3 regions of the Exiguobacterium sp. LL15 genome follow, and region 2 is predicted to be linked to each of the others. Evidence: riboswitches for the same ligand, from Rfam matches in the RefSeq annotation. Region 2 holds a riboswitch; each other region holds the start of a gene.
The links. A riboswitch is a leader RNA that binds a small molecule or an ion and turns the genes downstream of it on or off. The one in region 2 is predicted to bind S-adenosylmethionine.
Positions count from the first base shown of each region.

Region 1 (3,259 bases), on a different contig from region 2:
CGATTTGGAACTTCATCGGTGTTTGCGGTGCTTCTTCACCGACTGGGCAGAACAAGTCGTCGATTACACATGCATCCGCTGGGCAAAGCTCAAAACCTTCTGATGTATCGACTCGAACCGCGTAGACGAACTTTCCACCTACGAACTCACAACGTGTGATGTACGGTTCTGGTGCTTGAATATACTCTTGAATCAACGTGATGCCATCGACTGGTTCGTCGAATGTCGGACCGTCGAGATAAGCTTCAAGTGCTTCAATCGAGTGGAACAGCTGGACGCCGAGACCTTTCCCAGCCCGGTTATGTTTCGTGATGAATGACGAAACGCCAATTTCTTTTGCTGCTTGTACGATTTGATCGCGTCCGACGGCAGCCGTCGTCTTCGGTACACGAATCCCAGCCTTACGCAACGCCGTGTATTGATTGACTTTGCTGACTTCTAAACGAAGCGCACGCGTTCCATTAAAGACAGTCCGGTCATGCTCTTCTAACCAAGCGAGGATCCCTTCCGTCAACTCCGGCGCGTAACGGTGCCCCCGCGTATGCGAAGAGGCACTCATCCGGCTGTAAAAGACGCCTTCTGGCGGCAGTTCATCCAGCGGAACGATCCCTTCATTCAAGTGCCACTGTTCATACGGTAACTCGAGTTCTTCGAGACGTTTGATGAGATGGTCCGTCCATTCTTGATTTTCGTGGAGAATATGAATTTTTGTCATGATTGTTGACCTACCTTTCGTTTCGCTTCGACCAGTGGCATTACGTCACGAGCAAAGCGTTCCATTTCTTCGAGTTGTGGTGAGAATTGTAATAAGAGTAACGTGACACCGACGGCTTCGAATGCTAGAATCCGTTCAGCGATTTGTTCTGGTGTTCCGATTAAATTCGGACGTAGACCACGGTTCGAGACGGAATAATCGTTTCGTTCGACCTGTTGCTCCAGTTGCGATTTACTGATGAAATCCTGATAACCGGCATAACCGGCGCTGTCTTCCTTAACGTCCGTGATGCGTTGCCATTCAAGAAGTGCTTCTTCTTCCGTATCCCGACAAATGATGTAGGCCGCAAGACCGAAGCTCTCGAGCGGCGTTTGTCCCGTCGCTTCCCGGCGTACTTTCATATCGTCGATTTTATGGGCTACTTCTTCAACCGTGCCCCCGTGCATGACATAAGCGTCACAGTGTTCGACGATCGTTCGCTTTCCAGCTTCACTCTCTCCACCAGCGTAGAGCTTGATCCCCGGACGCTGGACTGGCTTCGGATGGAGTTCTGCTTGCTCGATCGTGTAGTGATGACCGGAGAAGCTATACGGTGACGCATCTGCCCATAGTCCTTTCATAACCGTGACGAACTCTTCCGTCCGAGCATAACGTTCATCGTGCGCTGTGAAGATACCGTTGTATTGTTTCGCTTCCTCTGCCCACCACGCTGAGACGACGTTGAGCGTAAAGCGTCCACCACTCAACTGATCGATGTTTGCCGCCATCTTCGCCGTCGTCGCTGGATTATGGAACCCGGGACGAACCGCTGTCATGATCTCAAGGCGTTCTGTCGTTGCAGCAATCGCTGCTGCCGTCGTCCATGCCTCAAGACTCGGTTCCTTGATGCCTTTGATATCATTCAAGTTCAATTCCGCAATCAACGTCGTCGAGAAGCCGATCCGTTCTGCTGTTTGTGCGACTTGTTTCGCATAATCGAAGGTCGGTGGCATCTGTTCATCCTCGACATTACGTAACCATCCCCCAAAAATCGGTAACCAAAAACCATACTCCACTCCATCGTCCCCCTTATCATAAAAAAACGCTCTTTTCGAAGTTCGAAAAGAGCGACGGTATCTTGTCCTGTCCGCTCTTATCTTCGGAAGGTATCCCTTCCTGGAAGTAGCACCTTCCGCCACGGCGGGGTTGCTGAAGTGTCTTCGGGCCAGTCCCTCGACTTCTCTAGATAAGATGTGTTGCATTCATCGTACAAAATTCACTGAACTAAAGCAACTATTAAACCGTCTTTTCCCATCGGAATTATTTCACACATAAAAAAATCCCGACGTAGTGTCGGGATCCGGTATTAATATGGTGCGACGAAATCTGATGTTGGCTCTGGCGTTTGTTCACCACGAACACGATCATAAAATTTTGCAAAGGTAACACTGAAATATGGTGTAATCCACAAGAATGCTAGGCCGAGGGTAACGATCCCTAAAAGAGCCCAACCAATAAACGACAGTAGAAGAAGGAATGCTTCCATTTTATGCCCGTCCATCATTTTTCGGGAGCGTGTAATGGCCTCTAAGATACCAATCGATGGTTCATCTCGCAAAATATAGAACGTTAGCATGTAAGAAAATGATTTAATGATTCCCGGTACGACTAATAGCAGTAACCATAAGAAGATAAAAAAGAGTTGTACGATGGCTAGACCAATCACTTTGAAAAACATACCATATGGTTCAAATAAATCCGTCACTTTCGTTTCTTCTCCGCGAGCAATCGACATCGCAATCCAAGTCCAACCGACTCCGACCGGGATCAATAAAATCGATACCAACGATACGACGAGATCCATCGTATTAGCTGGTTCATCTATATCTGATCCAAATAATCCAGGCACACCTTGAATGATACTAAACAGAATAACTGTTAGGACTGCGAATCCCCAACGACCGCTGAGCGACTCCTTCGCTGCTTTTTTTAATTGAGATGACATGAGTAAGGTCCTCCTTGAAAAATAAGTTCTCACCTTACTCTACGGCTAATAACTTCTAATGTTTCACTGATTTTTCAATAATTTCCCCTCTTGTTTCTGTTTCAACCAAGCGCGCTCAAGTTGCCGCTCACACGCTGTATATAACGAACGTCGACCGTCGAGGCGTTCCATCGCGAATGGAATACCATGCTTTTTCGCCTGAGCGATGACATGTGCACTCGCTGCATGAGAGACACGGCTCGTCACGACGACGATCGCGTCCGTCTTTTTGGCGAGACAAGCAATCTTTTTCGCGGACTGTGCGTCCCCTGCTAGATGAATTAATTCGATCCCCGTCGGCGCAAAGAACTCACGATAGACAGCGGTCTGTTGTTCGTTTCCAACGATAACAAGACGCATGCCTGTGAAGCGCGTGAAATCTAACGGTGTCTTATCAACGAAATCCATCAATTGTCCCGGTACGGCTGTTGTTACGATCGGTTCAATCGTTTGCTCTTTTGGCATACGGACGCGACGCTGCGCTTTTTTAGCTTTCGGCACCGGTTGCCGTTTCATTTTTC
Region 1 is NZ_JANFNX010000003.1:162,031-165,289, forward strand. Features, by position in the region: gene NOM72_RS13860 (ATP-grasp domain-containing protein) at 1-715, opposite strand, end outside; gene NOM72_RS13865 (LLM class flavin-dependent oxidoreductase) at 712-1,770, opposite strand; SAM riboswitch class I at 1,845-1,947, opposite strand; gene NOM72_RS13870 (DUF975 family protein) at 2,061-2,699, opposite strand; gene NOM72_RS13875 (DUF2325 domain-containing protein) at 2,763-3,259, opposite strand, start outside.
Region 1: another riboswitch for S-adenosylmethionine. It lies ahead of NOM72_RS13865 (LLM class flavin-dependent oxidoreductase); the one in region 2 lies ahead of msrA (peptide-methionine (S)-S-oxide reductase MsrA).

Region 2 (3,259 bases):
TTTATGAACCGCGTTGGCAAGAGCATTTCCTCGGCTTCAAATCGATGTAATAAAAAAGACGAATCCGTCGAAATCGACGGATTCGTCTCTTCTTATCGCAACACGTCAGAATGTCATCTCGACGTATTTCGTCACTTGTCGATCCATCAAGTACAACTCAATCTGTTCACGGTAGGCTTTATAGTGATCGGATGCGATATGCGCTTCAAGTGCTTCTTCGTCCCGATACACTTCATACAGCATGAATTGATGCTCATCCTCAATCGATTGGTGCAAGGAATAACGTAAGCATCCTTCTTCTTTTTGTGCGGCATGATAGACCGTTTGTAGAATCGGGAAGACTTGATCCGCAAGTCCTGCTTTGATTGTAAGTACAGCGTTGACGACGATTTCTCCCATGTTTCATTATCCCCTTTCGTGATTACCTGTATCTGTACCCCTTTTCACGAAAAGACACACGTCAAAGGAGCTTGAAGATGCAAACTCAACTTTTTGAAGCACTTGAACAATTCGAACCGACGATGATCGCGTTACGTCGTGATTTTCATCGACATCCGGAACTCTCTTTCCAGGAAGTCCGCACACCAGAACGAATTGCTACCTTTTACGCGAAACAGGGCATTCCTTATCAAACAGCCGTCGGAGGTCGTGGTGTCGTCGCAACGATCGAAGGCAAACAACCTGGTTCGACGATTGCGGTCCGTGCAGATTTTGATGCTTTACCACTTCAAGAAGAGACGACGCTTTCCTTCCGGTCGATCCATCCCGGTGTCATGCATGCCTGTGGACACGATGGACATACGGCGATGGTGATGGCCCTTGCTGCTACGCTCTATCCGCTACGTGATCAATTGCAAGGAACGATTCGAATCATTCATCAGCATGGAGAAGAGGTCTTTCCTGGCGGAGCCATCCAAATGATCGAAGCCGGCGTCCTCGAGGGCGTCGATGCGATTTTCGCGACACATCTCGAAAATGATTTACCGGTTGGTACGATTGGGTTTCGGGAAGGACATACATTATGCGCGATCGACGAATTCGAAATCATCGTTCATGGTCAAGGTGGACATGCGCAAGCACCGCACAAAACAAAAGATGCGCTCGTCGCTGGGGCACAACTCGTCTGCAACTTACAACACCTTGTCAGTCGACGGGTCGATCCGTTCGAACCCGCTGTTCTTGCAATCGGATGCTTCCACGCAGGAACGGCGCCGAACATCGTCACGGGTGAAGCACGCATCGTCGGGGAGATCCGGACGTTCAATGAAACCCTGCGGCATCAGCTCCGACAAGAAGTCGACCTTGTCGCCAAAACGACGTGTGCCGGCATCGGTGCTACTTATTCGATCGACTTCACAACGGGTTACCCGGCACTCTGGAATCATCCGGACGAGACAAAACTCGTTCAGGAAGCTGCTTCTTTCTTACCGGAAGCATCTGTCCGGTCACTCACACCGATGATGGCGGCGGATGACTTCGCACATTATCTAACACACGTCCCGGGAAGTTACTTCTTTACCGGCTCCGGATATACGGACGGTCGCATCAATCATCCACAGCATCATCCGCAGTACGAGATCAACGAACAAGCGTTGTTGATTGGTGCGAAGACACTCGGAGCGACCGTTTTACGTGCCTTAAAACCTAAGGATTGACTTTATTTCTGTGTGAATGGTATCATCACAGCAATGATAACGAATGACATCAACTTCATATACCCTTATCAAGAGTGGACCGAGAGATCTGGATCGATGACGTCCCAGCAACCTGCGCATAGCAAGGTGCTACGACCAGCAAAGCGAAAGCTTTGGTTGATAAAAAGCGGCGACTCCTTTTGCAACCAAGCGAAGGAGTCGTTTTCGTTTTTCTCGCTGTCAGACATACAATGGGAATTTCCCACGGAGAGGAAGAGACGGATGGAAAAAGCAACATTTGCAGGTGGATGTTTTTGGTGCATGGTGACACCATTTGAAGAATTACCAGGAATCGAGGGAATCGTATCAGGTTACATGGGCGGACACGTCGATAACCCGACGTATGAACAAGTCAAAACAGGAACGACGGGACATCTCGAAGTCGTCCAAATCACGTTTGATCCGAGCCTGTTCCCGTACGAGCGTCTGCTCGAACTCTACTGGCCGCAAACGGATCCAACGGATGCAGAAGGTCAATTCCAAGATCGTGGCACGCAGTACGCACCAGCGATCTTCTACCATACGGATGCACAGCATGAAGCAGCGATCGCTTCCCGTGACGCCCTTGCTGCAAGCAATCGTTTCAAACAACCAATCGTAACGCGGATCGATGCCGCTTCTGAATTTTATCCGGCGGAAGAGTACCATCAAGACTTCCATAAGAAAAATCCAGAACACTATAAAAAAGATCGTGCTGCTTCTGGTCGCGATGCTTTCATCGAGCAGGAATGGAAAGATACGACGACGGTCTAATCACCTCGAACCACATACAGTAGCTGAGACTGATTTCAAACATCTCGTTCTTCCCCTACTTTCCAGTAGAAAGTGGAGGATGATCGAGATGTCACTGGAGTCAGTTTTTTTGTATGTAAACAAATGGTGTCTTCTTTACCAACACCCTCACATAAATTTGTAACCGTTTACAAATGAAGTCTTTTGTTTTACGGTTAATAAAAATTAACCGGTTAAAAAGGAGATTATTGCATGGAACAAAAAGCGATTCACATATTAGAGAGCTATGAACAGTTAAAAGTGATCAGTGATCCGTTACGAACAAAAATCCTCATGTTTCTCGTCGAAAAACCACATACGGTACATCAGTTAGCCCACTTGCTGACGTTATCCCGCGCAAAGATCCTCTATCATGTACGAGAACTTGAAAAGCATGACTTGATTCGCCTCGTCCGGACGGAAGAACAGGGCGGCAATCTATTGAAATACTATCAAGCGATTGCTCGAGGCTACATTCCTGCCGATCATCTACTGAACTTCGTCGAGACGAATGAAGCGACCCGGCAGTCGTATCTTGAGGTATTGGACCGAGCAAAGACACGCGTCCTCACCGCTCCAACTACTGCTTTTTCTCCCGTGTCTTCAAACGTTGAAGACTGGATGAGCTTATCGCTTCAAAAGGAACTGACGATGTCTGAAGCCAATTTTCGGCAATTTTCTACCAAATATCGTGCTCTATTGGACGAGTTCACACGGTCCCCTTCACTAGACGAAGAAGATAAAAAACACTTCTATATCATGACGACTGCCTTTGCAATTGATGAACCACTATT
Region 2 is NZ_JANFNX010000002.1:280,102-283,360, reverse strand. Features, by position in the region: gene NOM72_RS12800 (SH3 domain-containing C40 family peptidase) at 1-50, shown strand, start outside; gene NOM72_RS12795 (putative quinol monooxygenase) at 106-399, opposite strand; gene NOM72_RS12790 (M20 metallopeptidase family protein) at 477-1,655, shown strand; SAM riboswitch class I at 1,718-1,821, shown strand; gene msrA (peptide-methionine (S)-S-oxide reductase MsrA) at 1,917-2,447, shown strand; gene NOM72_RS12780 (winged helix-turn-helix domain-containing protein) at 2,679-3,259, shown strand, end outside.

Region 3 (3,259 bases), on a different contig from region 2:
AAGCACATACAAGCAGGATAAAATCGGTCAACTTAAGGACGGATACGAATACTCACGGACAGCGAACCCGACACGGACGAGCATCGAACGATTGATTGCGGATCTTGAAGGCGGCGCACGTGGTTTTGCGTTCGGTTCTGGGATGGCAGCGATCCATGCCGTCTTCCACTTGCTTGAGTCTGGCGACCACATCGTCATGACGGATGACGTCTACGGTGGTACGTTCCGCTTGATGCAACGCGTCTTACCGAAGTTCAACATCCAAGTGACATTCGTCGATACGACGGACCTTGCGGCAACGGAAGCAGCGATCCAAGACAACACGAAAATCGTCTACGTCGAAACACCGACGAACCCGTTGTTGAAAGTAACGGACATTGAAGCAATCGCAACGATCGCCAAACGTCACGATCTTAAACTTGTCGTCGACAACACGTTCGCGACACCTTATCATCAACAACCACTCGCACTTGGTGCAGACATCGTCTTGCACAGTGCGACGAAATACATCGGCGGACATTCGGACGTCGTCGCTGGACTTGTCGTCGTCAAAGATGATGCGCTCGGCGAAGAGCTGCACTTCATCCAAAACTCGACAGGCGGCGTGCTTGGACCGCAAGACAGCTTCTTGCTCGTCCGTGGTCTTCGTACACTCGGTATCCGAATGGATGCGATCGAAGAGACAGCACATGATCTCGTTGCGTTCCTACAAGCGCAAGACATCGTCTCGAACATCTTCTACCCAGGACTTGCATCGCATCCTGGTCACGACATCCAAGCGAAACAAGCGACTGGATTTGGTGGGATGATCAGCTTTGATGTCGGTTCAGCAGCGAACGCAGAAAAACTCGTCGAGGCGACACACTTCTTCACACTCGCTGAGAGTCTTGGTGCCGTCGAGAGTCTGATTTCGGTGCCGGCACGGATGACGCACGCGTCGATCCCAGCAGAACGTCGGGCAGAACTCGGCATCACGGACGGTCTCGTTCGGATTTCAGTTGGACTTGAGGATGCGGAAGATTTGAAAGAAGACTTAACACGTGCTTTCACGTTCCTCGAAAAAGTTTCTGAAAAAACTGTTTGACAACAAAAATAACCCCTGCTAATATTCAGAATATATTCTACAAACTTAATACCGAAACTCTTATCGAGAGTGGTGGAGGGACTGGCCCGATGAAACCCGGCAACCGCGGATCTAATCCGAAGTGGTGCTAATTCCAGCAGACAAAAGTCTGGGAGATGAGAGCAAATGGTTTTGTGTACTGAAAAGTGCGCGCGTTTGCTCTAAAACGCGCGCACTTTTTTTATTTTAGGAGGGACAGTTGTGATTCGTTTACAAGACGTAGGAAAGATTTATCGCTCAAAGCGCGGAGCGGTCGAAGCCGTTGCGAATGTCGATCTGACAATCGAGCGCGGTGAAATTTTTGGAATAATCGGTTATTCCGGAGCAGGGAAATCCACCCTGATCCGATTACTGAATATGCTCGAAGCACCAACGAGTGGTTCGATCCAAATCGATGGTGTTGAAATGACATCACTAAAACCTAAGGAATTACGAGGCGTCCGCAAGAATGTCTCGATGGTCTTCCAACACTTCAACTTACTATGGTCACGGACGGTTGAAGAGAACATCATGTTCCCACTCGAGCTCGGTGGCTTCCCGAAAGCACACCGCAAGGAACGGGTCGCGGAACTGATCCAACTCGTTGGTTTGGACGGACGCGAAAAAGCTTATCCGTCACAATTATCCGGTGGTCAAAAACAACGTGTCGGTATCGCTCGGGCACTGGCATCGAACCCAGACGTTCTCTTATGTGACGAGGCAACAAGTGCACTCGATCCGAAGACGACGGACTCAATCCTTGAGTTACTCGTCGACATCAATGAAAAACTGAAACTGACGATCGTCTTGATCACACACGAGATGCACGTCATTCAAAAAATCTGTCACCGGGTCGCCGTCATGGAAGCCGGTAAAATCGTCGAGCAAGGACCGGTCGCAGAAGTCTTCCGTCATCCGAAGCAAGCGATGACGAAGGAATTCGTCAAACAATTGACGTCGCCGTCGGAGAACGAGTTAACGTTCGCGAAACTACGCGAACGGTACCCAACCGGAAAAATCGTTCAGTTGACGTTTGTCGGATCGACAGCAGAAAGCCCGATCCTCGCGGAAGTCATGAAGGATTCGCCGGTCCTGTTCAATATCATCGGCGGAAACGTCGGTCAATCACAGGAAGGGGCACTCGGTACACTGTTCATTCAGTTGATCGGGGAAACAGAAGCAACACAAGCGGTCATCACGAAGCTTCAAGCCAGTGATGTTGAAGTGGAGGTGGATCACCGATGATTTCATTCTTTGACAATCTAGATTGGGACATGGTGTGGGAAGCTACAGGCAGTACCGTCTATATGACGGCAATCGCTGGTGTCTCGACATTCGTCCTCGGTTTGATCATTGGTTTACTATTGTATGCGACAAACGAAGAGTTATTGTTCAAGAATCGGGCGTTCTATTCAGTGTTGAGCTTGGTCGTCAACGTCTTCCGTTCGATTCCGTTCATCATCTTACTGATCTTATTGATTCCATTTACGACAGCAATCGTCGGTTCGTTCCTCGGACCAACGGCAGCATTACCGGCACTGATTTTCGGTGCTGCACCATTTTACGGTCGGATGGTTGAACTCGCGTTACGCGAAGTCGATAAAGGTGTCATCGAGGCAGCCGAATCGATGGGCGCGACGAAGTTCCAGATCATCTATAAAGTCTTAATCCCGGAAGCATTGCCTGCCATCGTTTCGGGAATCACGGTTACGCTCGTTTCACTTGTCGGTTATACGGCAATGGCCGGAGTAGTCGGCGGAGGTGGACTTGGGGACATGGCCTTCATCGAAGGATTCCAGCGTTCTCAAAACGATGTCATCGTCATTGCAACACTCTTAATCTTAGCGATCGTCTTCGTCATCCAAATCATTGGTGACTTGCTGATCCGCGCAATCGATAAACGTTAATTCGAAACTTAATCATATTGGAGGAATCATTCATGAAAACTTGGAAAAAATTCGTAGGTACTGCTGCTGTATCCGTCTTAGCTATTAGCCTTGCTGCATGTGGCGAAAAATCATCAGGATCAGGTAGCGACGACAAAACACTCGTCGTTGGTGCTTCGAACGTACCGCACGCTGAGATTCTTGAGCACGTCAAAAAAGAATACGAAGCAAAAGGTTACAAGCTTGAAATCAAGAAGTTCCAAGATTACGT
Region 3 is NZ_JANFNX010000001.1:458,452-461,710, forward strand. Features, by position in the region: gene NOM72_RS02210 (bifunctional cystathionine gamma-lyase/homocysteine desulfhydrase) at 1-1,084, shown strand, start outside; SAM riboswitch class I at 1,142-1,246, shown strand; gene NOM72_RS02215 (methionine ABC transporter ATP-binding protein) at 1,325-2,347, shown strand; gene NOM72_RS02220 (methionine ABC transporter permease) at 2,344-3,009, shown strand; gene NOM72_RS02225 (MetQ/NlpA family ABC transporter substrate-binding protein) at 3,042-3,259, shown strand, end outside.
Region 3: another riboswitch for S-adenosylmethionine. It lies ahead of NOM72_RS02215 (methionine ABC transporter ATP-binding protein); the one in region 2 lies ahead of msrA (peptide-methionine (S)-S-oxide reductase MsrA).